DNA from 3 places in the Aeribacillus sp. FSL M8-0254 genome. Region 1 is predicted to be linked to each of the others. Evidence: predicted binding sites of a transcription regulator. Region 1 holds the regulator's gene; each other region holds the start of a gene.
The links. The regulator LexA, encoded in region 1, represses DNA repair genes until DNA is damaged. The targets are predictions, from matches to a motif close to CGAACATATGTTCG.

Region 1 (10,630 bases):
CCGCAAGCTTCCCCATTTTTTTTATTGGGATTTCAATAGTAGTGATTCCCATGATGTCGGCAATAGGCTGATTATCAAAGCTTAAGATGGCAATGTCTTGAGGAATCTTTATTTTATATTGTTCGGCACTTAATAAGATACCTGCTGCCACTTGATCGTTTGTAACAAAAAAGGCAGTCGGTTTTTTCTCTATATGCTGAAGCTTTTCCATAAGCTGTTTGCCATCAGTGATCGATAGGCATTTGTCGAAGATCCACTCGCTTCGAATCGGTTCGCCTAATTCCTTCATTTTTGTTTTATAGGCTTTTCTTCTTTTTTTACTGTTTGGCCCTTCCATTCGTCCTAAAGTAAATGCAATTTTCGTATGACCTTTCGAAATTAAATAGTCCAAACCAAACTGAAATGCCTGTTCATGCGGAATGCTCAAAGAAGGGAAATGGCTTTGGTCTGAATCTTCGCAAAGAACGATCGGTCCAGCATTTTTATATTCTTTCAATACATCAAAGGAAATGGCTCTTGAACAAAAAATGACACCATCCAATAAGGTTCCCCGCAACAATTCCAATGCTTCAAGCTCTTTTGCTGGTTCATAATTCGTTTGAAAGAGAACAAGCTGCAAATGATGCTTGATCGCTTCCTCCGAAATCCCTTCCACAATGCTGCTAAAATAAGGATGATCGATTTTAGGCAGGACGACGCCGATCAAATTTGAAAAGCCTCTAGACAAGTGGACTGCATGAATGTTCCGTTTATAGTTGATTTCTTCTATCACTTTTAAAACCGCTTCTTTTTTTTCGTCACTGACATATGGATGATTATTTAAAACTCTCGAAACCGTTGTAACAGAAACACCTGCAAGCTTTGCAATATCACGAATCGTTGCCATGAAATATCCCTTTCTTTTAAAAATCCTTGACCTGAAACGCGTTTCATACATTATGTTGATGTTGACAAAGAGATGAGTTTGAGGGGGGAGGAATATGATGAAAGGATTACTCATTTTAATTGGCTTATGTCTTCTCGAAATCATCTTAGCAAAATTGGCGTTAAAAGACAAAGATGCTTCGCTGATGGATTTTGCTGAGTTTTTTGAATTAGATGATAAAAAAGAAGATCAGAAATGATACCTGTCCGGTTACGGTATTCAACTTCATTTGTCTACATTTGCTAAAGCCATACGGATTTACTAATATTAAATTGCAACGGTCATTCCGATCAGTCTGCAAAAAGCAATTTGCTTTTGCATGTTTTCGGTTTATCTGAAAGCAGCTGGCGGATGCCGGCTACTTTCAGGATGTTGCGTGTTCATCACCAATCTTAAATTCGACTGTGTTTGCCGAGCCATCACAAAAAAATTTATGGAACGGCCAATTGCCCTTGCTACGGCCAGAACAACAATTTCTGTAACGATTTTGCGCGCAAGAGGAGAGGGAGGTTTCTCTTCGCATTCAAACGCTGCTCTTGCGATTGCTTTCATTTTGGTAAGGATGGTATTTTAGTGAATACGGAACGAAAAGAGATGAAAAATTCAACAGATCAGCATTTTGACAATAAATGAAAGATTTGATAAAATTATTTTGAATTAAAAATAATTTAATTCGAGATATTTTAATTCGAAATAATGACCCGTTAAAATGATTGATTTACAAAAACGAATCGCGTAAAGAAAATACGAGGAGAATCAAAGATGAAAAAGAAAACAGCTGGAATTCATCATATTACTGCTATTGTCGGCCATCCGCAGGAAAATATTGATTTTTATGCTGGAGTTTTAGGGCTGAGGTTAGTTAAAAAAACTGTGAATTTCGATGATCCCGGCACGTACCATTTTTATTTCGGGGATAAAGAAGGAAAGCCAGGGACACTGATTACTTTCTTTCCTTGGCCTGATGCGTATCAAGGAAAAATCGGCAATGGTCAGGTGGGTGTAACTTCTTATGTGATACCAGAAGGTTCCATGAGCTTTTGGCAAGAAAGACTAGATAAATTTAGAATTCCGTTTACAATGACAGAACGGTTTGGTGAGTCACTGCTTGCGTTTCAAGACCCGCACGGTTTGAACATTGAGCTAGTGGAACGAAAAGAAGGAGAATTAAATCAATGGGAATTTGGCCATGTCACCTCTGATGTTGCCATTAAAGGATTTGGCGGCGCCGTATTATATTCATCATTTCCTGAAAAAACGTCAGAGTTGTTGGAGAATATTTTTGGACTTCAACGAATTGGAAGGGAAGGAGATTTTATTCGTTTTCAGTCTCCAAGTGAAATCGGCAATGTCGTTGATGTAAAATTTACTTCTTCCGGACGCGGCATCATGGGGGGTGGAACAGTCCATCATATCGCGCTTCGGGCAAAAGACGACAACGATCAATTAGAATGGAAAACATCTTTAGAATCAAATGGATACAGGGTAACGCCAGTTCAGGATCGAAAGTATTTTCATTCTATTTATTTCAGAGAGCATGGTGAAATTTTGTTCGAAATTGCAACAGATCCTCCGGGTTTTGCAATTGATGAATCTTTAGATGCACTTGGAAAAGAATTAAAGCTTCCGGAGCGTTACGAAAAGTATCGGGAACGGTTGGAAAATAAGTTGATGCCAGTGGAAGTCCGTAACCTTGACGAATAAGAAAAGTAATGCTTAATAAACGCTGAGAAGGAGAAAAAACGATGAAACATATTTTTCAAAAAGGAAGCAATCCGGCAAAACCGACACTCCTATTGCTGCATGGAACCGGCGGAAATGAGTTTGATCTTCTTCCCATTGCAGAAATTATTGATCCAGAAGCATCGATTTTAGCTGTGCGCGGAAATGTAATGGAAAATGGAATGCCGCGTTTTTTTAAAAGACTTGCCGAAGGAGTTTTTGATGAAGAAGATCTTGTTTTCCGTACAAAGGAATTAAACTCGTTTTTAGATGAAGCAGCACAAACATATCGATTTGATCGAAATTCTGTAATCGCAATCGGTTATTCCAACGGAGCAAATATAGCAGCCAGCCTTTTATTCCATTTTCGGGATGCGCTAAATGGAGCCATCTTGCATCACCCGATGGTGCCGAGAAGAGGGATGGATCTGCCGGATCTTTCAGGAAAAAACGTTTTTATTGCAGCTGGAAAGCGTGATCAAATTTGCTCTCCTGAAGAATCAATAGAGCTTAAAACATTTTTAGAAAATAACAACGCAAATGTGCACTTGCATTGGGAAAATGGAGGACATGAGCTGACTTTATCAGAAGTTCAGGCAGCATCCAATTGGTACCGGCAGCTTTATCAAAAATAAGCTGTGAAAGATACCAATAAAAGCAAGTAAATTGGATCAAAATGTTGCCAGCAATCAATTAGCCGTCATTCCAAAATGTTTATAACAAAATGCGGAAGGAAATTGGGCGTGCTCTTTCATTTGTAAATGTTTGTCATTCTCAAGGCTCGTACATCATATATCAAAAGAGCTGCTTAATTCCGCGCAAAGCGGATCAAAAATGATCCGTAATGCAAAAAGTTTCGTCAAAGTGCGGGAGTTCTTATATTTGAAAAAATGTTTATCAACTTTGAACCTTGTGCATCAAATATATTAACAGAGCTGCCGAATTCCACAAGATTTACAATAGAAAATCGTGAGCGTTCGATGGATTTTATGAAATCAAGATAAGTATTCGCAAAATAAATGTTTTGACAGAGGCATTAATTTGCAATTTTTCAGTAATGCTTTATTCTGTTTTAATTAATTGATATAATTGCCGAAAAAAAAGAATATCCTTCTAAATAAAAAGATTGAAAGTAAAGGACGGAATTGCTTTCAAGCAAACAGTGGGGCTGTCCGACGAGTTGCTAAAATGAAAGATTTTGAGAAATACAACTGTGAAGGACAAACATAATGAAATAAAATTTATAAATGTTCTTTATAGAGGCAATGAAGTCCAACAAGAAGCGATTGTATGTGCTGAATGTCCGTCATAAAACTTTTGAAGAACCTAATGAAGAAAGAGAGCAAAAGAAAAGTCCTTCATAAGACTTCTGAAGGATATAAACAAGATTGAAAAAAATTGTCTGTCCGATAAGTCTAAAAAATAATGCTCCCAAAAGTCAGTTAACCCTACTTTTGGGAGCCTCTTTATTTTGTTATTGCAGCAGGCTGCAATCGCTTAAGATATTTTTATGATGCTTTAGACAACCTCAAGAATTTGAACATAATGGAACAAACAATAAACAGTCGAGCAACTGCTGCTTGAAAATGAATAAAAGAATCCTTTCATAATTTCATTTATAAAGCCATTATAATATTTAATAGCTTATTAGTTAAAAACTGATTTTTCTGATAGAATTTGTTATAATGTTAATAAAAGGAGTTGAAATATTGTGACAAAAAAGACTAGATTAGGCAAGACCGATCTATATGTGAACCCAATCGGGCTTGGAACAAATGCTGTTGGCGGGCACAACATTTTTCCAAACCTTGACGATGAAACTGGGAAAGAAATCGTTCGTACAGCTTTGGATCATGGAATAAATTTTTTGGATACGGCATTTTATTACGGTCCTGAGCGTTCGGAAGAAATTATCGGTGAAGTCGTCAAGGAGTTTGGCCGTCGTGATGAAGTAGTCATTGCTACTAAAGGTGCTCACAAATTTGTAGACGGAAAAGTTGTTCTTGATAACTCTCCCGATTTCCTTCGCGAGTCGGTCGAGGGCAGCCTGAAACGCTTAAAAACGGATTACATAGATTTATATTACATTCATTTTCCGGACGAAACGACACCGAAGGATGAAGCTGTCGGTGAATTGAAGAAGCTTAAGGATGAAGGGAAAATTCGTGCGATCGGTGTATCGAACTTCTCGCTCGAACAATTAAAGGAAGCGAACAAAGATGGGTATGTCGATGTAATTCAGTCCGAATATAACTTATTTAAACGACAAGCAGAAAAAGATTTGCTTCCTTACACAGCGGAAAATGGAATATCGTTTATACCATATTTTCCACTTGCCTCAGGTCTATTAAGCGGAAAATATTCGAAAGATGCGAAGTTCAATGATTCACGTGCACAAAATCCTTTGTTTCAAGGGGAAGCATTTGCGCGTAATCTCGAAAAAGTCGATCAATTGCGTCCAATCGCAGAAGCGAAAAATGCTGAAATTGCTCACGTTGTGCTAGCATGGTATTTAACGGTCGATTCCATCGATGCGATCATCCCTGGTGCGAAGAAGCCGGAACAGGTACTTGACAATTTAAAAACGTTAGATGTCCAGTTAACAAAGGAAGAAATAGAGAAAATCAGTCAGATTTTTCAATAATTTTGTAAAAAAGCTGTGATGGAAATATCCCATTCACAGCTTTTAATAGGACTTTCTCATTCGTCAGAACGTTTAGAGAAGAAGCAGGAGTGGTAATATGAGACGTGTTTGTGTTTTTGCAGGATCGAATCCGGGAACAAATCCTAAGTATAAAGAAGCAGCTATCAAACTAGGAGAAGAATTGGTAAAAAACAGGCTTGAGCTCGTATATGGAGGCTCCAGCATTGGTCTGATGGGAGTGATTGCAAACACCGTATTAGAGTTAGGAGGCACCGTATTGGGCGTTATGCCGACGAATTTATTTCAAGGAGAGGTTGTCCACAAGCATCTCACTCAGCTTTATGAAGTCAATGATATGCATGAGCGGAAAGCAAAAATGGGAGAGCTTTCAGATGCGTTCATTGCTCTTCCCGGAGGCTATGGTACTTTTGAGGAAATATTTGAAGCGGTTAGCTGGGGGCAGCTTGGGATTCATGAAAAGCCTGTGGCGTTGTTAAATATCGATGACTATTACACGCCGGTAAAACAGATGATTGAGAATGCGGTAGAGGGAGGCTTCATGCCTGAAACGCATAAACAGTTTATGATTTTTGCAGACAATCCCTCTATATTAATAGATAAACTTCGTGCGTACAAACCGCCTTTGAAGACAAATAAGTGGATCGAACTAGATCGATAAATGAAAATATCAGAACTTTACTTCGCCTTTAGTTTTCTGATCAGTTTGTCTAAAAATGACAAGCTGATCAGAAACGTCAATGTTTAGTCGTTTATGCTTTTTTCAAGAGCTTTCAGCTTATGTTCAAGCTGTTGAAGCGCATCATCAATTTGATTTGCATTTTTCTCTAAATAGATTGGTTCGCCAAATGCAACGACAGCTTTTTTCCCGGCAAAAAAATCTTTTAAACTTTTTGGACCATGATAGGTTGCAGGCAATATGGGAACGCCGGCTTTCATCGCAATTGTAACCGCGCCTCTTTTTAAAGGAACTTCCTCGTCTGTTCTTGTGCCGCTCGGGAAAATTCCAACAACTTTATTTTCTTTTAACAGTTTCAAAGGAATTTTTAGTGCGCTCGGTCCAGGATTTTCACGATTAACTGGAAAAGCATGCATCTTTTTCAAAAACCAACCTATGAGCGTGTTCTGAAACAATTCTTTTTTGGCCATATAATGGACATGAATTGGAAAAAGTGCTGCGGCGAGCAAGACTACATCTACCCAGCTGCGATGAGAGCATGTAACAATAAAACGATGGTCTGCCGGAATATGCTGCTTGCCTTTGACTTCTAGCAAACCAAAAATTTTAATGATCAATATTGCAAGTTTTCCTGCTAAATGATAAATCATTTTGTTCCCCCCGAATGACTTCCAGAAATATGTTTGCGTTGCAAAAGATCTGTATTTTCGGTTAGGGCGCATGTCGATTTTGTCTGCGTTCAGTTTAGCATTTTTACGTGATGCATGTAAAGTCGGTAGTACATCGTCAACGAATCGTCTTATCCAAAGTCAGTCAGTGAAAATACCGCCGTTTCATTGGAGGATGGGCAGCCGTATTCGGTGTTTTTTAGATGAACAAGTATTTGTGCTGAAGGTTATTAGCGCTGGATAGAAGGAGCAACCATATCAATAATAAAATGCTTTAATTGGAAAAATCAATTTTAATAGCAGTTACTTTGTTTCTATAAATTTTATACTTGATGATACAAAATATTGAGAGTAAAGAAGAGAAGAAGCAGATAAACAAACATCAGTGCAATCTGCCTTTTTTATTTAAAAAGCAAAAGATAATCAATCAAGGCATCAGCGTAAAAAAATATGTAAGAAAATCTGACATAAAACTTCAATTCTCTCATTGAATGGGATACACTGATAGGGAAAAATTTGATTGAATCGTGGAAATAAAGAAGAGTGAATTTGGATCGGTGTGATGTCAATTTCTATTCACTCAAGTTAAGATGGGGTATTATAGTGAGCATGATGAATCGCCAAAGCAGGTTAGGTAAAGCTTTAGCGATTATCATATATGTTTACTCACTATAAAGAATAAATGATGGAAATGACCATTTTTCTATCTTTTAAATGACTCCTTGTTCTACCATTGCATCAGCGACTTTTTTAAATCCTGCAATGTTAGCGCCGACGACAAGATTTCCGGAGCAGCCGTATTCATTTGCAGCGTTGACGCAATTTCGGTAAATGTTCTTCATGATATCACGTAATTTTGCGTCGACATCTTCAAAGCTCCAAGATAATCTTGCGCTGTTTTGAGCCATTTCTAATGCTGAAACAGCAACTCCGCCTGCGTTAGCAGCTTTTGCAGGTCCAAAAAGAATATTGTTTGATAAAAACACGTCGATCGCTTCTAATGTAGACGGCATGTTGGCGCCTTCTCCAACAGCTTTGAGTCCGTTGGAAACAAGGAGTTCAGCTGCTTTTTTATCGATTTCATTTTGAGTAGCGCATGGGAGGGCAATATCGCACGGAATGGACCAAATTCCGGAACAGCCTTCATAATATTCTGCATGAGGATGTTCATTTACATATTCTTTAATTCTTTTTCTTTCAACTTCTTTTAACCTTCTAACCGTTTCAAGATTAATTCCATTTTTATCAAAAATGTAGCCATCAGAGTCGCTGCATGCGACAACTTTTGCACCTAATTGTGTTGCTTTTTCAATCGCATATATGGCAACGTTCCCAGAACCAGAGACAACAACTGTGCTTCCTTTGAAGCTTAATCCATGGTCTTTAAGCATTTCTTCAACAAAATAAACAGTTCCATACCCTGTCGCTTCGGTTCTCGCTAAGCTTCCACCGTAACCAATGCCTTTTCCGGTTAACACCCCAGCTTCAAATCCGCCGCGTATTCTTTTATATTGGCCAAACAAGTATCCGATCTCTCTTGCGCCAACTCCAATATCGCCGGCAGGAACGTCAATATCTGGTCCAATATGTTTGTAAAGCTCTGTCATAAAGCTTTGTGTAAATCTCATAATTTCCCCATCTGATTTACCTTTCGGATCAAAATCAGATCCGCCTTTTCCTCCGCCGATCGGCTGCCCAGTCAATGAATTTTTGAAGATTTGTTCAAATCCTAAAAATTTAATAATGCTGGCGTTGACGGTCGGATGAAAGCGCAAGCCTCCTTTATATGGCCCGATTGCACTATTATATTGCACTCTAAATCCGCGGTTTACACGCACTTTTCCTTCGTCATCCACCCATGGAACGCGAAAAATGATCAATCTTTCCGGCTCAACAATTCTTTCAAGTATTCCGTGCTTTATATATGTAGGATGTTGAGCAAATACAGGCACAAGCGAGTCAAATATTTCTTTTACAGCTTGAAGAAACTCAGGCTCATTCGGATTTTTTTCTTGCACGGATTGAAATACTTCATTGACATATTGCTTTGCATTTTTCAGTTCACTTTGTTTCATAAGTAATTGATTCATAGCACCTCTCCTATACCTAAAATTTAAGCAGTTAGCAGTTAGAAGAATTTAAACAATTCAGTCAATCATCCCGGCACTGGCTAAGGAAGCGAAATCTACAATAAAAAATTCTACAACAAAATAAATCAAAAAACAATGACTGTTGAGAATTGTTGCATAATAGCTTTGCATGCAGGCGCGGAAAAGGCGCCTGAAATTTGTTTCATTGAATCTAGCTTGTCTGCATACATATTGATTAGAAAAACTGTTTAAAATTTAACATCGCTAAGAGAGGGAATTTTGAAAATTTTATAAAAAGAAAAAGGATGCCTCACCTGTTTTGAGACATCGAATATTCAGTGTATGGAACGGTATAACCCGATCACTTTTCCGAGTATTGTCACATTTTTTAAAATAATCGGTTCCATTGTTGGGTTTTCTGGCTGAAGCCGTATAAAGTCTTTTTCTTTGAAAAACCTTTTTACGGTCGCTTCATTGTCGTCTGTGAGCACGACAACGATGTCGCCGTTATTGGCTGTTTGCTGCTGTCTGACAATAACTAAATCTCCGTCCAGAATGCCTGCTTCGATCATGCTTTCTCCGACTACTTCAAGCATGAAAAGTTGATCATCACCTGACGCAATATGATTCGGAAGCGGAAAATATTCTTCGATGTTTTCAACGGCAGTGATCGGAATACCAGCCGTCACTTTTCCGATGACCGGCACGTTGATCACATTGTTTGTCAGAAGGTGGCTGCCATCATCGTCCAAAATTTCAATGGCTCTCGGCTTTGTGGGGTCTCTTCTAATCAGTCCTTTGCTCTCAAGCTTTGCTAAATGCCCGTGAACAGTTGAACTGGAGGCAAGACCGACCGCTTCGCCGATTTCTCTTACAGAGGGAGGGTATCCTTTCTTTTTTACTTCCTCCTTAATGAAGTTCAAAATATCTTGTTGTCTCTTAGATAATTTTGTTGACATGTCAAGCACCTCAGTCATATCAATTTGTGTCGATTATAGCATGATTTTTCCAAAAAAGCAAACGTAAGTTCGAATATTTGCTTGACAGAAACATGTGTTCCCTTTTATACTTAAAAACAAAAAACCGAACAAATATTCTGTTCCAGGGGGCGGTTCTTAATGGATAAATTATCATGGTCTTACATCGTTTCTTTTTTCCTTGTCATCATGGCGGCAGTTTTGGCGATTTCGTATACTGGAGAAAGGGAAGAGCTCGATCATTATTTGGAGGTTCAAGTGAAGGAAGGGGACAGTTTGTGGAAAATCGCTGATGAATATAAAGAATATGACAATATGTCTCATTCAGAATTTGTAAAATGGGTTCAGGAGCGAAACAATCTCCAAAGCCTTGTTGTAAAACCGGGGGAAACAATCGTCATTCCGATTGAAAAAAATAAATACTACAATGCTGAATATTTGGCAAACAAAGAATAACCGCAAGGAGCATTTAACATGAGAGCAGTCGTTTATGCAAGAGTCAGCACTGAAAAAGCAGAGCAGGAAACATCTTTGAAAAGACAGAAGGACGAGCTGTTAAAGCTCGCAGCTGAAAACGGTATGGAAGTTGTTGAAGTGATAGAAGAAAAAGCGAGCGGGTATGATGTTGATCGTGAAGGGGTTTTTCAACTGCTGGAATTGATTGAGGAGAAAGATATTGAAGCGGTATTAATACAGGATGAAACAAGAATTGGCAGAGGGAATGCCAAAATCGCCATTGTCCATTCCATTTTGAAACAAGGTGTGAAAATTTTCACCGCTGCCCATCGCGGGGAGATGGAACTGTCTGAATCAGACACGATGGTGCTTGAAATCATAGGAATTGTCGAAGAATATCAACGAAAAATTCATAATTTGAAAATAAAGCGGGGAATGTTGAGAGCTATAC
Region 2 (10,630 bases), 490 kb from region 1:
ACCGCGAATTCTTCGCCGATCTTACCGCTTTGATATAAACGGTAAATGGATGGGAATAATTTCCGTTTTGCTAAATCTCCTGTTGCTCCGAATATAATGATGATTGCTTTTGGTAACTGGATTGTATTCACTGAACGTACCTCACTTTATCATTTTGCTATAAATTTTGCTAAAAATATGTACCCGTTCAAATATTTAATTTTAAAGGTAAACGTACTGTAACGCAAATAATATTTGCTGATTTTTCTGCTAAATATTGAATGAATGTATTATAATAACAGATAAAAAGACATTTGGAGGAGCGAACGTTGAATCTTTATTTTTTAGGAACAGGTGCTGGTCTGCCGGCCAAACATCGAAATGTGTCTTCCATTGCGCTTGAATTGCTTGAAGAACGCGGTTCTATTTGGCTGTTTGATTGCGGCGAGGCGACACAGCACCGGATTTTATATACGAACATCAAACCGGCAAAAATTGAAAAAATTTTTATTACGCATTTGCATGGTGATCATATATACGGACTTCCCGGTTTGTTAGGAACAAGATCCTTTCATGGCGCCGAGAGCCCGCTCGTAATTTACGGTCCTCCCGGCATTAAAGAATTTGTGGAACAAACTTTGAAGTTAAGCTTTACTCATCTTAAATATCCGCTTATCACAAAAGAAATATTTGACGATGAAACCGTTTTTGAGGATGATCAATTCATCGTTAAGGTAAAGAAATTGGAGCACGGCATCCCTTCATTCGGTTATCGGATTATAGAGAAGGATCTGCCCGGAACACTTTTAGCGGATCGATTAAAAGAAATTGGAGTAAAACCAGGACCTATATACAAAAAATTAAAAAATGGCGAAACAGTCCAACTTGCTGATGGAAGAGTTTTGAATGGAAAAGATTTTTTAGGTCCTGTCAAAAAAGGTCGGATTGTTTCGATTTTGGGTGATACAAGATATTGCAAGCAAAGCGTCGAATTATCAAAGGATGCGGATGTTTTAGTGCATGAGGCGACATTTGCAAAGGATGAAGAGCTTTTGGCCTACAATTATTTTCATTCGACAACAGTTCAAGCAGCGCAAATTGCTTTAGAGGCAAACGCAAAAACGTTATGGCTGACGCATATTAGCTCGCGATATCAAGGCGAAGAGGATTGTCAAATGCTTCTGGCTGAAGCAAGGGCTGTATTTCCTGAAGCAAACCTTGCTCATGACTTTTTATGTGTCCCAATTCCTAAAAAGTAGAAAAAATGGTATGGGGATGCCAAAAATGAAACTTTCGCCGCCTTTTTTACATAGAATAAAAGAATCGTCTACAGGCATATTTAGTCCTATAATCGGGCAAAAAAATCGTCGACATGATTCTTATAGAATCTCTGAACTTTCAAAATTTTTTCGGTTGCGGCAATGAAAGAATGATATGTTGATTCAACACTCACTGTATGCTTTGGAAAATGCAATATGCAAACAAAAGCTGCCTCAAAAGGCTTTTTTGAGACAGCTTCTTCTTTTATACGCGCCATCCGCGTTCATATTGTGTCGGCGATTCAATTTTTGCGTTTAGTTCATTAGCTGCATGGTAAGGCCAATATGGATTTCTCAATAATTCGCGGGCGACAAAAATAAGATCCGCCCGGTTGTTTTTTAAAATCTCTTCCGCCTGCAAAGGTGAAGTAATTAAGCCGACTGCCCCTGTTTTGATGTTTGCTTCCTGTCTGATTTTTTCGCTAAATGGCACTTGGTACCCGGGATAAACATCTATATTTGCCGGGACAAGCCCTCCTGAGCTGACATCAATCAAATCGACACCATCCTCTTTCAGCCATTTAGCAATTTGTATGTAATCATTTATCGTCGATCCGCCTTCAACATAGTCACTGGCGGAAACACGAACAAACAACGGGCCTTCCCACACTTTCCTTACGGCTTGGATAACCTCTTTTAAAAACCGGTAGCGGTTCTCTAAGCTTCCTCCGTACTCATCATTGCGCTTGTTTGATAGCGGAGATAAAAATTCGTTAATGAGATAACCGTGGGCAGCATGGATTTCGATGATATCAAAGCCTGCGTCCTTAGCTCGTTTTGCTCCTAATTGAAATTTTTCAACCGTTTCTTTTATTTGTTCTTTTGTCAGTTCTTTCGGTGTACGGCTGTTTTGATCAAAAGGAATTGAAGATGGGGCGAATATGTCTCCGCTCACATTTGACTTTCTTCCTGCATGAGCAAGCTGGATACCTGTTTTCGCTCCGTATGATTTGATTTGCTGCACAAGTTCAGCCAATTTTATAATATGGTCATCTTCCCATATACCGAGGTCCAATTCAGAAATTCTGCCTTCCGGCGTAACAGCTGTTGCTTCAAGAATGATGAGGCCCACCTGTCCTACCGCTCTTGAAATGTAATGTGTGAAATGAAAATCTTCAAGAAATCCTTTTTTATTTGCGGCGGAGTACATGCACATCGGCGACATGACAATTCGATTTTTCAATGTGACATCTTTAATCGTAAATGGAGAAAATAATAATCGGTCTTTCATCTTTTATTCGCCTCCCTAAATATTTCCTTTGAAATTTTAGCAATTATGATTATTTTTGTCATATGATCTGCTTGGTAAATATAAAAAAGGGGTTCAGTATTGCTCGCTGAACCCGAATCCGATTTCAGATTATTGTTCGTTCACCAGTTTTTCCTCCAAAGCGCTGTTTAATTCTTTTGACCGTTCGACTGCCCGTTTCACACAGCTTATAATAGCTTCATCTACGTGATGATCGTTTAAGACGCTTAAGCCGGCTTCAGTTGTGCCGCCTGGGCTCATTATTTCTTTTCTTAGAGTAGACGGCTCTTTGTCAGACGTTTTTAACATTAATGCTGCCCCATAAAGTGTTTGAACAATGAGGGAGCGCGCCATGGACTTTTCTAACCCGATTTCTTCTGCTGCTTTTTCCATTGCTTCTACTATGTAATAAATATAGGCTGGTCCGCTTCCTGCCAGTCCTGTGACGGCATCGAGCTTGTCTTCTTCAACAATTTCAACTGTTCCGATCAATTGAAACAGTTCAACAGCTGCTGACAGGTCACCATCCGTTGCATATTGTCCTTGTGCCAAGGCGGTTGCTGATTGTCTGATGGTAGCGGACGTATTCGGCATTGCTCGAATGACGGGAATACGTTTGTTGAATAATGTTTCAATTGCTTTCGTTGAAACGCCTGCGAGCATGGAAATAACAAGATGGTTTTCTGTTGCGTATTCGCGGACTGTTTTTACTGCCTCGTCAACGTCCTTCGGCTTCATCGCGAAAAAAATCGTTTTTGTGTTGTCAAACAAATGCTTTTTATCTTTTGTCATCGTGACGCCGTATGTTTTTTGCAGCTCCTCGAGCCGCTTTTCATTGGAACGGTTTGTCACAACGATCTCTTCTCTCCGGCACTTGTTCCCGTTGATCAATCCGGATATAATAGCTTCCGCCATAGATCCGGCTCCGATAAATCCAAACTTGTACATAAAAAGAGACTCCTTCCTGATCGTTTTATATGTTTCTTTTGAACTTCTTCCCTATAAACTTAGTTTAAAAGAGAAGAGATTCAGTTGGAAAGGTAGCGAGAAAACGTTTTACTATTCATCTGTTAAGCAACAGAAGCGCATGCTTTGGATAGGCTTGTATGATGAAATGTTTCCCTGCCTTAAATTCTAAAAGCGTTGTAGAATTAATTTTTTATCAGTTCCTACGGCTTGTCAAGTATACTTATGAATTATTTGAATAAAATGACAAATTGATTTATCATGTGTAAAATAAGTTATATTAAAAAATTAAAGGCGGTTTGCAAAAATGTTCAGCAAAGATGCAATTTATAAAATAACGATCCCTATACCTTATCCGATTAAAGATGTGAACGTGTATGTTGTAAAAGGGGACGCATTGACATTAGTGGATGCAGGGATGAAAACGGAGGAAGCGTGGAGAGTTTTTGAACATAAGCTGAAGGAAATAGGGCTTGTGCCTGAGGATATTGAGCAAGTCATTCTTACCCACCATCATCCTGACCATATCGGTTTGCTCGATTTTTTAGATGGCGATCTTCGTGTTTTGGGCCATCGTTTGCTTGCTCCTTGGCTTTCTCATGATGTGCGTTTTTTTGATCGGCAAAAGGAATTTTTTTTAGAATTGTTGAAGCAGTTTGCCGTCCCAGAGTCGTTTAAGTCACACTTAGATCATCTTGATCTTTCCTTATATCCACGCAATCATCCGCTGACCTCCTCCATTCAAGAAGGAGATGAAATAGACGGGATGCCTGGGTTTACAGTCATTGAGACTCCTGGACATGCCCAAAGCCATATCGTTTTGTACAATGAGGAAGACTGCCGAATGATCGGCGGCGATCATTTGCTGAAAACCATTTCCTCCAATCCTGTTCTTGAAATGCCGTATGAAGGAAAAGAGCGTCCAAAACCTCAGCTGCAATATAATGAATCTTTGAAAAAGCTTTTGCATATTCCGATTTCTGTTGTCTTTCCGGGTCATAAAGATGAATTTTTCGATCCTCACCTGTTGATTCGGAACCGTTTAGACAAACAGCATGAACGCGCGCTCACCGTATTAAAGCATTTAGAAAAACAGGAAATGACGGTGTTTGCTCTTTGCAAGCTTCTTTTTCCGTCTGCTTATCAACAAGAGCTTTTATTTGCTATATCAGAAACTGTTGCTCAGCTTGATTATTTAGAACAATATGGAAAAATTAACAAAAGAATAGAAAATGGCGTTTTACTTTTTTCCGCGCAACGAAGAGGTGACAAATAAATGAATTCGCGGCTTAAAGATCGATTGGTAGTTATTACGGGGGCATCGAGCGGGATCGGGGAAAAAATCGCAAGGATCGTTGCAGAAAGCGGTGGACATTTAGTTTTGCTGGCTAGGAGGAAGGATCGTCTCAAGAAACTTTCGGATGAGCTTCAAGCCTCTCACTCTATTTCTTGTACATATTACGAACTGGATGTCAGTGACCTTGACGCAGTTTCCGAAGTATTTACGGACATCACAGAGAATTTTGACCGAGTGGATGTTTTAGTCAATAATGCTGGTTTTGGCATTTTTCGAAATGCAGAGGAAGCAACATTCGAAGAGATGCAGCAAATGTTTAAAGTAAATGTGTTCGGATTAATTGCTGCGACAAAGCTGGTTCTTCCGAAGATGCTGACCCAACGGGAAGGGCATATTATTAATGTCGCCTCTCAGGCTGGCAAAATAGCTACTCCGAAATCAAGCATCTATTCTGCTACAAAACATGCTGTTTTAGGCTTTACGAACAGCTTGCGGATGGAAGTGGCGGACCGCGGGATTTTTGTAACATCTGTCAATCCGGGTCCAATTGAAACGGATTTTTTCAATCTTGCCGATACGTCAGGGGATTATGTGAAAAACGTCCAACGCTGGATGCTTAATCCGGAAGCTGTTGCACAAAAAATCGTGAGCGCGATGCTGACAAATAAACGGGAAATTAATATGCCTGTTTGGATGGAGCTTGGCGGGCTTGTTTATCGTCTCATGCCCTCCCTATTTGAAAAAGTTGCCGGAAATTTGTTTCGGCAAAAATGACCGGGAGCATGATGCAGGAAATGAACAGAAAGCTGAAGGCGGACTTTTCTCTAAAATCTCCGCTCTCACTTCTGAAAAGGCGCATCAAGCGTCTTTTTATTTTGACAAAAAATTCAGCTCGTTCACCGATTTGTCACCAACTTAAATCTTCTAAAAAACGCGGCTGTATTTTGAATAAGCTTTCCAAGCTTAATATCTGTTTTTCGATGCCGTACTTCGTTGTTATGCTCCTTTTGTACCGCGAAAAATGGCGCAAATTCCCATTGAAACCGAACGTATATTCCTATACAATAAAAATAAAATAAAACCGAACATACATTCTCATGAGGGGATGATGGAATGAATTATGAATCGTTTCCAAACCGGCATATATTATGCATCGATATGAAAAGCTTTTATGCGAGCTGTGCGGCGGTCATGCTGGGGCTTGATCCTTTAACAGCCCACATTGCTATCGTTGGGGACAAAGAGCGGACAGGAAGCATTGTATTGGCCGCTTCACCAAAACTGAAGGAAGATTTCGGAATTCAAACCGGATCCCGCTTATTTCAAATTCCAAACGACCCCCGCATCCGCCTCATCACTCCGAAAATGGCGACGTATTTACGGATTTCTGCTGAAATTACTCGGCTGCTGAACCGCTATGTTCCGAAAGAAAACATCCATGTTTACAGCGTAGATGAATGTTTTATTACTGCAGATGGAACAGAAAGACTTTGGGGGGATGCGCATAGTCTGGCCGAAAAAATTGTGGAAGATTTACGAAATGAATTTTCTCTCCCATGTGCGGTCGGGATCGGTCCAAACATATTGATGGCGAAGCTTTGTCTAGATTTGGAGGCGAAAAAGAAAGGTATAGCGGAATGGACGTATGATGATGTCAAAACGAAGCTGTGGAGCATCAAGCCGTTGCGTAAGATGTGGGGGATTGGGGCAAGACTTGAAAAAACGTTAAATCGAATGGGAATTTTTACAGTCGGTCAGCTCGCAAATTATCCGTTAGAGCTCCTTGAAAAGAAGTTCGGCGTCATGGGGAATCAGCTTTATTACCACGCATGGGGAATAGATCTTTCCGACATAGGCTCTCCGATTATGCTGGGGCAAATCAGTTTTGGAAAAAATCAAATATTGCTTCGCGACTATCCGGACCCCGAAGAGGTGAAATGCGTCATCTTAGAAATGTGCGAGGAAGTGGCAAAAAGAGCGAGGGAACACCGGATGGCGGGGAGAACAATCAGCCTTGGAATCGGCTACAGCCAAAAGGAAGGCGGAGGAGGATTTTACCGTTCAAAAACGATGGATGTCTCAACAAATATTACGATGGATCTTTATCGAGCCTGCCTTTCGCTGTTTGATCGTTTTTATGAGGGAAAGACAGTCAGAAAAATTTCCATCTCTCTTTCCAACGTGGAAAAAGACAGCGGCATGCAGCTTGATTTGTTTCGACCGAACCGCATAAAAGAGCATCGTTTAGGATATGTAATGGATGCGATTCGGAACAAGCACGGCTCCAATGCACTGCTGCGCGCTGTTTCGTATACGAAGGCAGGAACGAGTCTTCACCGCAACAAGCTGATCGGCGGGCATTATGCGTAACGAATATGAAGAAAAGAAAGCAAAGGATGGGATAAACAATGATTCAGGATCGTGGAAGCATAAAATGGACAGCTATGATGCTGCCCGAGCATGTGAAATTACTAAGGGAATACAATGAAAGTTTAGATAAAGTCGAAAAACCGGTTTTAGATGAACAAAAATATGAAGAATTTAATGAAGTTATCTGTGAGGCTATGGAAGAGAACATTACTCTACAATTCACCTATTATCAAAAAGGTGAAATAAAGAAGCTTGTCGGCAATATTCATTATATCGATCAGCTAAAAAGAGAATTACGAATTGTTGATTACTTGACTAAAAAACATGTTTTAAAATTAGGAGATATTATTGAAATTGAGCAATACTAAGAAAACAGCATTAGAAATACAAATTTAATAGGGGTAGCGTAAGGTCAGGAAAATGCAGATTTACAACGCTTAGAAAATGACGATAATTAACAGCCCAATTTCTAAAAATTTGAGAAATTGGGCTTTTTGCGTGCGCCCGGCGGCGTCCTATAATGGAATAACTAAAACATGATCTCAATCTTAAAATCAATTAATTTTTCTTTCACTAAAAAAGCACCCGTTAGTGAATAAGTGACATTCACGGTTAACTAAAAACAATTAAGTTTCACTCTGCCACTATAGGGTCATTTTCTGGAATAAGTAAGAGAATTATTTTCTTAGCTCCTGTAATAATTTACACTTATTAAAAAAGGAGGCACCCCAAACTTTAACATTAGCTGTGTCAGGGAGTCCACAACAAGAGTGTTGGGGCATGTAAAAGCGTGGGGAGCATAGTTTTGTATAGCTATCAACTCCTTAAAGCCTCTCAGAAGCCCTCACAGGCTTTCTAAGGGCTATCCTATTCTATTTCCGCCAAAAAGTTGAACAGTCTGCTTTATCCTGAATATTAAATTCAATCATTTTCTCCAGCAACTCGTAATTTACCGGCTCATTCCACGGAATTCGAAACAAGCCTTTGGTAGCGCTGTAGCCAGCTTGGGCGATTTCATCGGCAAAATGCATCATTGTCTTTTCTTCAGGTGAAACGCTCAAATGATGCTTCGCTGTGGAAAAGCCGATGATAAATGTGCCGTGATCGGTAAACATTGGCGTATTCCACTTGATTTGCGGTTTCAAATTTGGAAATTTATTGGCAACCCACGCCAAAATTTCCTCTGTTCGGTCGCGGTGGCTGGGGTTATCAATACCTGCTAAATATTTTGCAAAAACTTCCATGTCTTCCTCCTTCGATATTATGCTATTTCCGCCAAAAATTCGAATTCTCAGCCTTATCCTTGATATTAAATTCAATTATTTTCTCAAGCAATTCGTAATTAACTGGTTCAGACCATTGAATTCGGAACAAGCGTGAAGAAGCGCTGTAGCCAGCTTGAACGATTGCATCAGCAAAATGCACCATTGTTTTTTCTTCGGGTAAAATGCTCAAATGATTCTTTGCTGCGGCAAACATAATGATGTATGTGCCGTGATCGGTAAATGTGGGTTTGTTCCACTTGATTTGCGGTTTCAAATTTGGAAATTTATTAGCAACCCACGCCAAAATTTCCTCTGTTCGGTCGCGGTGGTCGGGGTTATCGATACCTGCTAAATATTTTACAAAAACTTCCATGTTATTTCCTCCTAAAATAAAAATCGTTCAGAGAAGTTCCTCAAACCCATTCGTCGTTAAAACTCCTCACAGAACCGCTCAGACAAGTTCTTAAACAACACCTATTTCCGCTATATATTTTACAACCTGAATAGTCAAAATGGCTTAAAATGCAAATTAGTTTGAAATTTTCCATCCGAATGTAGAGTTAAAAAAGGTTCGATCATTTAAAGCAAATTATAATAAAGATTGATAAAACAATGATATTGTGAAACAATTTACTTAAACGAAAGGAAAGGGTACAGCACCAAATTAAATGAATATTAGTTTAATTTATGCTGTATCTTTTCACTAGTCAACTACACGAGCCGTAGCAATTCAATGACCGAATTGCTACGGTAATCAGTTTATGATTTAAGGATGGCTGATAACTTGAAAACAAATGCTAGGTATCAAACTTGGATTCGAATGAATAAACTACTAATTTTTTTGCTTTTTTCACTTTTATTCATTTTGTTGGCATTCTTACCTATTAATTTATATCTGCGAGTTTTGTCAGGTATTATAGCGTTACCATTAATTTATATTACATTTATCTTTCTTATTCTTATTACCAATTCGCAGCATTTGGGGGAAATTATCAGTCAAAAATACATGACTTAATTGTTGCCAAGGTGAATTGGGATGGGCAAGGAAAAATACTGGATATAGGAAGGCAGCGGTTCACTGATTATAAAACTTGCAAAGGCTTTTCCTGAGTCCCTATTAACTGGAATTGATTATTGGGGCGACGATTGGGAATATTCGAAAGATCAATGCCAACGAAACGCTGAAATTGAAGGGGTTTCTGATCGAATAAATTTTCTGAAAGCAAGTGCCACAAAACTGCCTTTTAAAAATGATGAATTCGATATAATTGTAAGTTGTCTAACATTTCATGAAGTTAAAGATGAAAGAAATAAAATAAAAGTAATGAAAGAGGCATTAAGAGTGTTAAAACCTGGTGGTGGATTTGTCTTTTTAGATTTGTTTATGGATGAAAAAATATTTGGGGATGAAAAAGAGCTCTTAAATTCCTTAAAGAAACATGGTGTATCTGAATTGAAAAGCTACAAACTCGCTAAAGTAATGAAACTGCCAAAGCTTTTATTGAACAAAAAAGTATTAGGGAATGCAATGATATTGATTGGAAGAAAATAGACGTGTCATCATTTGCTTGTGAAAATAACGCTGATTTCTTACAAATAAAAACAACACTTTATTCAACTAACCCAGCTAATAGTTTGTCAATATTTCTCTATAAATGTTTAAAAAACGTTAATCGGTTATGTTCATTCTGCTTCAATAAGCGGAGAGAGCTAAAATATGATAGAATGGAGGCAAAATCAAAAAAGGATGATTTCAGCCTATGAACATTTCGTTTACAAACGCAGCGAAAGCAAAGCTTAAAGAGATATTGGAAATGAACGAAAACCGCTATATAAAGCTGAAATATGATACAGATGGTTGCGGCTGTGTCATGAGCGGTGTTACTGTTCTTTGGCTTGTGAAAGATCTTGATGAGGATGATATGAAAATTGATACAAATTTTGTCCCGGTGTACGTGGAGCGATCAAAGCTTGTTTTTTTAGATGATGAATTGCAAATCGATTATCACGGGCAAAAACAAATATTCATGCTCAAAAGTCCAATGCAAATTTACAATCCAAGAATGAGCTGCATTGTGAAATGAGGGAACAAAATTGAAGGAACGTCTAGCTTCTTTAAAGAACATTGCTTTAAATAAAACATGGGTGTCCTTTCTCCATGACAATCATCCGTACACCCTTCTGC
Region 3 (10,630 bases), 1.3 Mb from region 1:
CGATCCAAAATCGGTTTTAAATATTTTCCTGTATAAGACTGTTTCGCTTCTGCCACTTCTTCAGGGGTACCCGTTGCAATGATTGTTCCTCCGCCGTCCCCGCCTTCTGGTCCAAGGTCGATGATATAGTCAGCTGATTTAATCACATCTAAGTTATGCTCAATTACAAGAACTGTATCTCCGTTTTCAACAAGCCGATGCAAAACCTTCAAGAGTCTAGCAATATCGTCAACATGCAGCCCTGTTGTCGGTTCATCTAAAATATACAGCGATCTTCCAGTAGATCTGCGATGCAACTCTGAAGCAAGCTTTATCCGTTGTGCTTCCCCACCGGACATTGTCGTAGCCGGCTGACCAAGTTTCATATAACCAAGTCCTACATCGTAAATGGTTTGCAGCTTCCGTTTGATTTTTGGAATATTTTCAAAGAACTGAAGTGCGTCTTCCACAGTCATTTCTAAAATATCCGCAATATTTTTTCCTTTATATGTGACTTCAAGAGTTTCCCGGTTATATCTTTTTCCGTGGCATACTTCACACGGAACATATACATCTGGAAGAAAATGCATTTCAATTTTAATGATTCCATCGCCTCGGCATGCTTCACAGCGGCCGCCCTTCACATTAAAACTGAAGCGTCCTTTTTTATAGCCTCTTACTTTCGCTTCATTCGTTGCTGCAAACACATCACGAATATCGTCAAATACGCCGGTATACGTAGCTGGATTTGAACGCGGCGTTCTTCCAATCGGAGATTGGTCAATGCTGATGACCTTATCGAGATGTTCAATCCCTTTCATTTCTTTATAGACACCAGGTTTTGTTTTACTGTTATTCAGCTTTTGCGCCAAGCCTTTTTGCAATATTTCATTGACTAACGTACTTTTCCCCGAACCAGATACACCTGTTACTGCCAAAAATACACCTAAAGGAAATTTGACATTTACATTTTTTAAATTGTTCTCGCTTGCTCCTTTTATTTCAATATACCGACCATCCGGTTTTCTTCTTTCGACCGGCAATGGAATGAACTTTTTCCCTGACAAATATTGTCCTGTAAGCGAACGGTCATCATTCATCACTTCTTTTGGTGTACCCGCAGCTACAACTTGACCGCCGTGCACGCCAGCTCCCGGCCCAATATCGATCAAATAATCAGCCGCAAGCATCGTATCTTCATCATGTTCAACTACAATCAATGTATTGCCGATATCCCGCATATTTTGAAGAGCACGGATCAGCCTGTCATTGTCCCGTTGATGCAAACCGATAGACGGCTCGTCCAATATATAAAGTACTCCTGTCAGTCTTGATCCGATTTGCGTGGCAAGACGGATTCTTTGCGCTTCTCCACCAGAGAGCGTACCAGCTGATCTGCTTAATGTTAAATAATCAAGACCTACCTCAATTAAAAAATTCAGCCGTTCTTTTATTTCTCTTAAAATCAAATTGGCAATTTTCATTTCTTTTTCTGTCAATGCCAATTGGTCAAAAAACTGATAGGCTTCACGAATAGATAATTGAGTGACTTGTCCGATATGGCGTCCGTTAATAAGAACAGCCAGACTTTCCTTTTTCAGTCGATGCCCTTTGCATGTCGGACACGGCTGATTCGTCATATATTTTTCCATTTGTTCACGTATGAAATCAGATGTCGTTTCTTTATAGCGCCGTTCTATATTGTGGACCACACCTTCAAATTCTACATAGCCTTCCCGGATTTGTCCGAAATCGTTCTCATAGCGAAAATAAATTTTTTCCCCGCCGCTTCCAAATAAAATTTTATCGAGCAGATGTTTCGGTATATCTTTAACTGGAATGTCCATATCAATACCGTAATGGTTGCAAACCGCTTGAAGAAGCTGCGGATAATATTGAGAGCTTGTCGGCTCCCACGGTGCAATTGCGTGTTCCTTTAATGTCAAGTTTTTATTTGGAATAACGAGATCCAAATCCACCTCTAGTTTTGAACCTAAGCCGTCACAAGCATGACAAGCTCCGTACGGGCTGTTAAAGGAAAACATCCGCGGTTCAAGCTCTCCAATCGAAAAACCGCAAATCGGGCAGGCATGATGTTCACTGAAAAGCAGCTCTTCGCCATCGATGATGTCAATTATGACTTTTCCATCACCTAATTTTAAAGCTGTTTCAATTGAATCGGTCAACCGGCTTATAATCCCCTCTTTCACGATCAGCCGATCCACAACGACATCGATGGAATGTTTTTTATTTTTTTCAAGAGAAATATCGTCGGTAAGCTCCATCATTTCTCCGTCAATCCGCACGCGGACAAACCCTTGCTTTTTTATTTCCTCCAATGTTTTCACATGCATTCCTTTTTTTCCAGACACAACAGGCGCAAGAACCTGCAGTCTTGTCCGTTCCGGATATTCCATAATCCGGTCAACCATCTGTTCGATTGTTTGCGAAGAAATTTCTATCCCATGCACCGGACATGTCGGCCGCCCGACACGGGCAAAAAGAAGCCGTAGGTAGTCATAAATTTCTGTCACCGTTCCGACCGTTGAACGCGGATTTCTGCTTGTCGTTTTTTGATCAATCGAAATGGCCGGCGATAAGCCTTCGATCGCATCGACATCAGGTTTATCCATTTGTCCTAAAAATTGGCGGGCATAGGCAGATAAAGACTCCACATATCGCCGCTGTCCCTCTGCATAAATTGTATCAAATGCTAAAGAAGATTTACCCGATCCCGATAAACCTGTTACAACGACAAGCTTGTCTCTTGGAATCGTGACATCAATGTTTTTTAAATTATGAGCGCGTGCACCTTTTACAACAATTTTATCCATTGCCATATCCAATCATCCTTCCGCTTTCAGCTCCAAAATTAGATCGCGCAATTCAGCAGCTCTTTCGAAATCTAATGCTTTTGCAGCTTCTTTCATTTCTTTTTCCATACGGGCTATCAGTTGTTCTCGATCTTTTTTCGACATTTTGTTCAGCTTCACAGCCTTTTCCGTTTTATATTCTGCTTCATCTTCCGCTGCATATGTCGCCCTAATTACATCGCGAATATCTTTTTGAATCGTTTTTGGCGTAATGCCATGTTGACGGTTATATTCCTCTTGAATCGCACGACGCCGTTTTGTTTCGTTTATGGCGATTTCCATCGATTTTGTGATTGTATCAGCATACATAATGACATGCCCGTTTGCGTTCCGAGCCGCCCGTCCGATTGTTTGAATAAGAGAACGTTCCGAACGGAGAAATCCTTCTTTATCTGCATCCAAAATTGCAACGAGAGAGACCTCCGGAATATCAAGCCCTTCCCTGAGCAAATTGATCCCGACCAACACTTCATGTTTGCCAAGGCGCAGGTCGCGGATAATTTCAATGCGCTCGAGCGTTTTAATTTCGGAATGGAGATATGTCACCTTAATCCCGATTTCCCGCAAATAATCCGTTAAATCTTCCGCCATTTTTTTCGTTAATGTGGTCACAAGCACCCGCTCATTCCGTTTAACCCGCTTTTGAATTTCGCCGATTAAATCGTCTATTTGCCCTTCAACAGGTCGGACGTCAATGGTTGGATCTAAAAGTCCAGTCGGGCGGATAATCTGTTCAACAACAACCGGCGTATGCTCCAGCTCATACGGCCCAGGGGTGGCAGAAACATAAATGACATGTTTCATATGCTTTTCAAATTCCTCAAATTTTAACGGACGGTTGTCAAGTGCTGAAGGCAAACGGAATCCATGATCGACAAGCACTTGTTTTCTCGCCTGGTCGCCGTTGTACATCCCGCGGATTTGCGGAATCGTCACATGCGACTCGTCAATGACGATCAAAAAATCATCTCCAAAATAATCTAAAAGCGTATAAGGAGTCGAACCGGGCGGTCTTAATGTAAGATGACGGGAGTAGTTTTCAATCCCGGAGCAAAAGCCCATCTCCCGCATCATTTCTAAATCATATCTTGTCCGTTGCTCGAGCCGTTGCGCTTCCAAAAGCTTTCCATTCTCCCGCAGTTCATGCAGCCGTTCCTCAAGCTCCTTTTCAATATTAGCAATGGCAATTTTCATTTTTTCTTCTCTTGTCACAAAGTGTGATGCCGGGAAAATCGCTACATGCTCCCGCTCTCCAATAATTTCGCCTGTCAGCGCATCAACTTCACGGATGCGGTCGATTTCATCTCCGAAAAATTCCACGCGGATACAATGTTCATCGCGCGAAGCAGGGAAAATTTCCACTACATCCCCGCGCACGCGAAAAGTTCCCCTGCGAAAATCTACATCATTTCTTTCATACTGCACATCCACTAAACGGCGCAGCAAGTCATTGCGCTCGATTTCCATTCCTGTACGAAGACTTACAACCAGCTCACGATATTCTTCTGGCGAACCTAAACCATATATGCAAGAAACGCTTGCGATAATAATAACATCTTTCCGTTCAAACAATGCAGAGGTGGCCGAATGTCTTAATTTATCAATTTCATCATTAATGCTCGCATCTTTTTCAATATACGTATCTGTTTGCGGAACATACGCTTCCGGCTGATAATAGTCATAATAGCTGACAAAATATTCAACTGCATTGTTCGGGAAAAATTCTTTAAACTCGCTATACAGCTGTCCGGCAAGCGTTTTATTATGGGCAATGACCAGCGTCGGTTTGTTCACTTCTTTAATCACATTGGATATCGTAAACGTTTTGCCAGTTCCAGTTGCACCTAACAATGTCTGATGTTTTTTTCCTTGCTTGATTCCCTCCACCAGCTCTTTGATAGCTTTCGGCTGATCTCCTTGAGGCTGGTAATTTGAAACTAATTCAAACCGATCCATGGAACATCCTCCAATTCAGAAACTTATATTATATTTTAACATATAATCAGACTGAATCACCAAAAATACGAACTGACGTTTGATTTTCATAGACAATAAAAACCTGTCAATCGTGTTGAACAGGTTTAAGTAGATGTTTTCTTATCCTTTTTCATGCTTCTGGCAGCGATAAAACCAGCTGCTAAGCTGGCTACATCCAAAATGGCGATATAAATAGTATCCATATGACCTGCAAAATAAGAGGCAATTAATAAACCAGCCGTCAACAATGTCCCAACGACATGACTATATGTAACTCTTGTGAAAAATAAGACAAGCAAAAAAGGGGCGAATGCGGCAAACACAAGCTTGATCATAAAAAAACCTCTTTTCGTCAACGGTTATACATTTATTATATTGAAGCCCTCAAAAAGCTTTCAAGCAAAACCACAAAAGAGAAGGGAAAAATAAGCCAATGCAAAGAATAAAAAATAATGCGATGTATAGCGGTCAGAAAACCTAGGATACAGGGGAAATAGTTGAAATCGATGAAGTCAAAATAAACGAATAGAAATAGCTTTATGATTATATTTAAATGCAATAATGAAGCTCATAGGCTAAAAAATTCGCCTTTATGAAAGCAACTTTTATACTATTTCTTACGATCACCCCCTAAGACTACCCTAAGCATATAAAAAAGCATCCAATAGTCGCCTTTTTTCACTATTGGATACTCTTTCTTAATCTTGAGATAGATATAACAAATGATCTAGATTTACATATGAAATATCGTATTCAGAATTTACTGCATGTAATATTTTTTGATAATCTTCCACCTTAAGATTTAGCGGTAGATTTTCAAACAATTCTCCATTTACATGAAAATCCAGTATTAATGCACAAAAATCTTTACCATCAACTAAATCCATTGCAAACTCTCTAAAAATATCTGCATCTTCTTCATTGAACTGTTCATCTGACAATACATAGATTTTTATTACATTTTGAAATTGTTGAATATCCTCTTCATTCATGTATTCATAAAGGTCTTCTTAATCCCCGATCATAAGATATCCCATAGACATACTGTTTTTAAATAATAAATAAATTTCTAAATCCCTAAGTCTAATTTGTCTTTTTTAAGATATATAATTTAATTGATTCTTCCTCTAAATGTAGAGATGTTTAATAATTGTTTAAAGATTAAAAAATATTTTTCAATATTCGTTTTGTTTCAGGATATACATGGCAATACTCCTGAACTCCACTTATCAAAAAATGAATGATTCCAGCCACCTAAACTTAATCATCTCAGCTATAACATAAAGAGCTGTTAGGTCACCGAGCAATATCTTGGATCAATTCTCTTTAGCATTAGTTTTAGCTTTATCTAATTCTTTTTGGTTCTTAACTGCATTCTTGAAAGTTTCCTTTTCTTGTACACATTTTTGTATGCCTGATTTTATTTTATGGCTTGGGTTATCTGTAACGATTATTTGCCGATAAATGTTCTTGAGCTTTATTTTTGATTATGCTCCAAAAACGCCTCATATGCTAAACCGATTGCTCCGCAAAGTCCCGCATTATCCCCTAATCCGGGCGGAACAATATAATCTGCAATGTTTTCTAGCACCACTTCATGGCGAACATATCCGTTTAATAAAGCTTGAACATTTTGATGTATAAGGGGGAACAATTGCTTTTGTTTGGCGACTCCGCCGCCAATTATTATTTTTTTAGGCGATAAAACGAGTATAAGGTTGGCAATTCCTTGTGCAATATAGTACGCTTCCAAATCCCATACTTTCTCATTTTTTTCTAATTCTTGCCCCTTTTTTCCCCAGCGTTTTTCTATAGCAGGACCGGATGCCATTCCTTCCAAACAATCTTTGTGATACGGACAATTGCCGGCAAACGAATCTTCAGGATGGCGCCGAACAAGCATATGCCCCATTTCCGGATGGATTAGCCCGTGTACTAGATGTCCTTCAGAGATGGCACCGACTCCGATCCCGGTACCGATCGTCATATAAATGCAGCTATTCAGACCTTTCGCAGCCCCCCATTTCATTTCCCCCAGCGCTGCTGCATTGACGTCGGTATCAAAGCCAATTGGAATAGGAAATTCTTTTTTTATCGCTCCGACAAGATTTATATTCGCCCACTGTAGCTTCGGAGTAGATGTTATGTATCCGAATGTTTCGCTTGTGCGATCTAAATCAATCGGACCGAATGAGCCAATTCCAAGCGCTTTAATATCTTTATCCCGAAAAAATTTGACCACTTGTTCAAGCACTTCATCAGGCGTTGTCGTCGGAAAAGAAGTCCGCTCGATGATATTTCCGTTTTCATCTCCAATTCCACAGACAAATTTTGTTCCGCCCGCTTCAATTGCACCTAAAAGCATGCACAATTCCTCCCATGATTTTGTCCAAAATGTTATGTCCAATTTTTCATTAGCGGCAGGTTGTCAAATTAATAAGATTATAATAAATGTCATATGTTTATGGAAGAGAAATATTAAAAAATGCAAGAAAAAAAGGCGATCAGCCATTAGCTGAAAGCCTCATTTAGAAGTTTTTTATTTCGTTCCCATAAAATCGTTAAACTAATGAGGGTCACTAAAACAGTCGCCCCCATATCAGACAGAATGGCTATCCAAAGCGTAAGCCAGCCTGGAATCGTCAGCAGCAGTGCAGCGGCTTTTAAACCTAGAGCAATCCCGATGTTTAACTTGATGATTCTGTTCACCTTTTTGGCGGTTGAAATAGCTTCAGGCAGCTTTCCTAAATGATCTTGCATTAAAACGATATCAGCCGTTTCAATTGCGCTGTCTGTTCCTTTTCCCATTGCAATGCCTAAATCAGCAGCTGCGAGCGCAGGCGCATCATTGATACCATCTCCGATCATTGCCGTTTTTCCTGAGAGAGACAGTTCTTTTACCTTTTCCACCTTTTCTTCCGGCAGAAGGTTTGCAAAATATTCGCTTAAACCAACCTTTTTCGCCACTTTTTCAGCAGTTTTTTCGTGGTCTCCTGTCAACATGACAGTCCTCTTCACACCTGTTCGGTGAAGCATGCGGATCACCTGGCTGCTTTCCTGTCGAATTTCATCCGCTATACCGACCATACCGAGAACGTTTTTGTCATCTGAAACCAAAACGATTGTTAGTCCTTCCTGTTTAAAGGTCTTTATGTCTTCCTTTACATTTTCGCTGAGCGAAAGATGTTGAATCGTTTTTTCATTGCCGATACGGTATTCCTTCCCGTCTATCTCCGCTTTTATTCCCTCACCTGATGTTACAACAACGGAGCGAGCCTCCAAAAGGGAAACATTTAACTCATCTATTTTTTTCATAATGGCTTTAGCGATCGGATGAGTAGAGGATTTTTCAATTGATCCGATGATGCTCCAAAAAGAAGGATCATATTCTACAAACTTCTCTACATAAGGCTCCCCTTTTGTCAGTGTACCTGTTTTATCAAAAGCTATTATTCCAATTTTCCCTAATTGCTCTAAATAAACCCCGCCTTTTACAAGAATGCCTTTGCGTGCATTTCTCGTGATTCCTGAAACGATAGCAATGGGAGAGGATAAAACTAATGCACATGGACAGCCGACAATTAACACTGCCAATCCTTGATATAAAGATGTTCTCCAATCAACTCCTAAGAAAAGCGGCGGAATAAAAATAACGACAAGAGAGATAAGCATGATCAAAGGAGTATAATATTTCGCAAACTTATTAATGAATTGCTCAGTCGGCGTTTTTGTTTCCTGCGCTTCTTCAACTAAATGCAAAATTTTCGCTAGAGACGATTCTTCGTAAGGCTTTGTTATCCGAACTTTCAAAATTCCTTCATTATTAATGCTTCCCCCAAACACTTCATCTTTTGCTTCCTTTTCAACAGGGAGAGATTCTCCAGTAATGGCCGCTTCATTAACTGAGCTTTTCCCTTCCACCACTATCCCATCCGATGGAATTTTTTCACCGGCTTTGACAAGAACAATATCCCCTGCCTTGATGTCATGAATGGAAACTTTCTTTTCCTGGCCATCTATAACAATCGTAGCTTCATTCGGCGCAACTTCTAAAAGCGATTCGATAGAACGACGGGCCTTTTCCATTCCCAAGCCCTCTAAATATTCGTTCACTCCAAATAAAATGGCAACAACAGCACCTTCCTTCCACTCTCCAATGCCAAAAGCCCCAATCAAAGCAATTGTCATAAGGGTGTCAATGTTAAATTTCAATCGAACGAGGTTTTTGGCCCCTTTCAAAAATGTTTTATATCCGCTGATCACCGTAGCAATTATATACATTGTAACAGAGGCGGATGGTGATAATGTTTTTTCGAACACAACAGCAGCTATAAAAGCTAAAACCGAGAGCAAAACGAGCCACAATAAATAAGAATGTGTATCTTCATGTTTATACCCATTCCTTTCGCTTCGCTCAAGGCACAAAACGTAATGAAACAATTGTGCCACCGGCGTTATTTTTATTATTCTAAAGTCATAGGGATAACAGTCAACTACAAATCACGCGGAGGTGAGTGGGCCACTCTGGTTGCAGGGTGACCGCATGTTTATATGTGTAGATTGCCTTTCCAAGCACAAATAAGTGTGACTTCGAGCACGCAGACTTATCTTTGTATAAACAACTACTCGTTTATTGCTGGGCAATCAGTCAATGCTGTCTATCCCTTTAATAACGTGAAAGGAGTTATCCCTATGGGATTAAAGATTGTTTATCCAATATGCTGTGGGATTGATGTCCACAAAACCTTTGTTGTTGCCTGTATTGCTTCTACCAACAAAGGTGTCACTACTTACAAACGCCATCGCTTTTCTACCTATACAAAAGGATTGAAAGAGCTGTCACAATGGCTTTGTGAAAATAACTGTAAGGATGTTTGTATGGAATCTACCGGGAAATACTGGATTCCCGTGTTTAATGTTCTAGAGGATTCCTGTAACATTACTCTTGCACATCCAAAATATGTTAAGGCTATCCGTGGTAAAAAAACTGATAAAAAAGATGCCAAATGGATTGCCGATTTATTTAAGCATGATCTAGTAGCTGGAAGCTTTATGCCACCGCTGGCTATCAGACAGCTTCGTGACCTTATGCGTTATCGTTTTAAATTGACTAATTTTATGTCGAGTGAGAAGAATCGTCTTCAGAACTGTTTAACTGTATCTAATATTCAACTTGGAAATGTTGTTTCGGATACCTTCGGTAAAAGCTCCATGAACATTATTGACAAGATTTTAGGGAATCCCTTGGATACCACTTTTGACATAGAACCTTTAATTCACGGTTCCATGAAGAAGAAACTTTCTGATTTGGAACTCGCCATAGACGGATATATTACACCGGAACAGGCTGATAAATTAAAGGTCATTAAACAGCACTATGAAGATCTTCAATCTCGTAAAGCAGATCTTGAAAAAATTATCCTTTCTCTTGCCGAGTCCTACACAGAAGAAATCAACTTAATCTTAACTGTTCCGTCCTTTAAGAACATTTTTTCCGCCATTGCCGTGGTTTCGGAAATAGGTGTTAATATGGACGTGTTTCCGACAGCTAAGCATTTATGTTCCTGGGCAGGACTAACACCCACGAATAACGAGAGTGCCGGCAAGAAAAAGTCAGTAAGAATTTCGAGAGCTGGCTGCTACATCAAGCCTCTTTTGGTACAGTGTGCAACTGCTGTGGTCAAAAGTGAAAAGCATCCCGAAATTCGAAACCGCTACTTAAAACTTAAAAAACGTCGTGGTCACAAACGAGCAATTATTGCCATTGCACGTATGCTTTTAACAGCTATCTACAACATTCT

Region 2: the regulator LexA is predicted to act here: its motif matches at 5,855-5,868, upstream of NSQ44_RS12180 (Y-family DNA polymerase).
Region 3: the regulator LexA is predicted to act here: its motif matches at 4,877-4,890, upstream of uvrB (excinuclease ABC subunit UvrB).

What each region holds. Positions count from the first base shown of each region.
Region 1 is NZ_JBBOZY010000001.1:2,017,149-2,027,778, reverse strand. Features, by position in the region: gene NSQ44_RS09775 (LacI family DNA-binding transcriptional regulator) at 1-886, opposite strand, end outside; gene NSQ44_RS09770 (hypothetical protein) at 981-1,124, shown strand; gene NSQ44_RS09765 (ring-cleaving dioxygenase) at 1,688-2,629, shown strand; gene NSQ44_RS09760 (alpha/beta hydrolase) at 2,671-3,282, shown strand; gene NSQ44_RS09755 (aldo/keto reductase) at 4,359-5,291, shown strand; gene NSQ44_RS09750 (LOG family protein) at 5,389-5,970, shown strand; gene NSQ44_RS09745 (lysophospholipid acyltransferase family protein) at 6,054-6,638, opposite strand; gene gdhA (NADP-specific glutamate dehydrogenase) at 7,367-8,746, opposite strand; gene lexA (transcriptional repressor LexA) at 9,082-9,705, opposite strand; gene yneA (cell division suppressor protein YneA) at 9,865-10,179, shown strand; gene NSQ44_RS09725 (YneB family resolvase-like protein) at 10,198-10,630, shown strand, end outside.
Region 2 is NZ_JBBOZY010000001.1:2,503,008-2,513,637, reverse strand. Features, by position in the region: gene zwf (glucose-6-phosphate dehydrogenase) at 1-131, opposite strand, end outside; gene rnz (ribonuclease Z) at 309-1,238, shown strand; gene namA (NADPH dehydrogenase NamA) at 1,504-2,529, opposite strand; gene proC (pyrroline-5-carboxylate reductase) at 2,659-3,495, opposite strand; gene NSQ44_RS12190 (MBL fold metallo-hydrolase) at 3,821-4,789, shown strand; gene NSQ44_RS12185 (SDR family NAD(P)-dependent oxidoreductase) at 4,790-5,584, shown strand; gene NSQ44_RS12180 (Y-family DNA polymerase) at 5,924-7,180, shown strand; gene NSQ44_RS12175 (YolD-like family protein) at 7,219-7,548, shown strand; gene NSQ44_RS12170 (iron chaperone) at 8,053-8,424, opposite strand; gene NSQ44_RS12165 (iron chaperone) at 8,447-8,818, opposite strand; partial or broken gene NSQ44_RS12160 (class I SAM-dependent methyltransferase) at 9,218-9,997, shown strand; gene NSQ44_RS12155 (iron-sulfur cluster biosynthesis family protein) at 10,206-10,529, shown strand; gene NSQ44_RS12150 (DUF2552 family protein) at 10,540-10,630, shown strand, end outside.
Region 3 is NZ_JBBOZY010000001.1:704,433-715,062, reverse strand. Features, by position in the region: gene uvrA (excinuclease ABC subunit UvrA) at 1-2,819, opposite strand, end outside; gene uvrB (excinuclease ABC subunit UvrB) at 2,826-4,808, opposite strand; gene NSQ44_RS03405 (CsbA family protein) at 4,934-5,164, opposite strand; gene NSQ44_RS03400 (hypothetical protein) at 5,528-5,821, opposite strand; gene NSQ44_RS03395 (ROK family protein) at 6,307-7,194, opposite strand; gene NSQ44_RS03390 (heavy metal translocating P-type ATPase) at 7,341-9,269, opposite strand; gene NSQ44_RS03385 (IS110 family transposase) at 9,522-10,630, shown strand, end outside.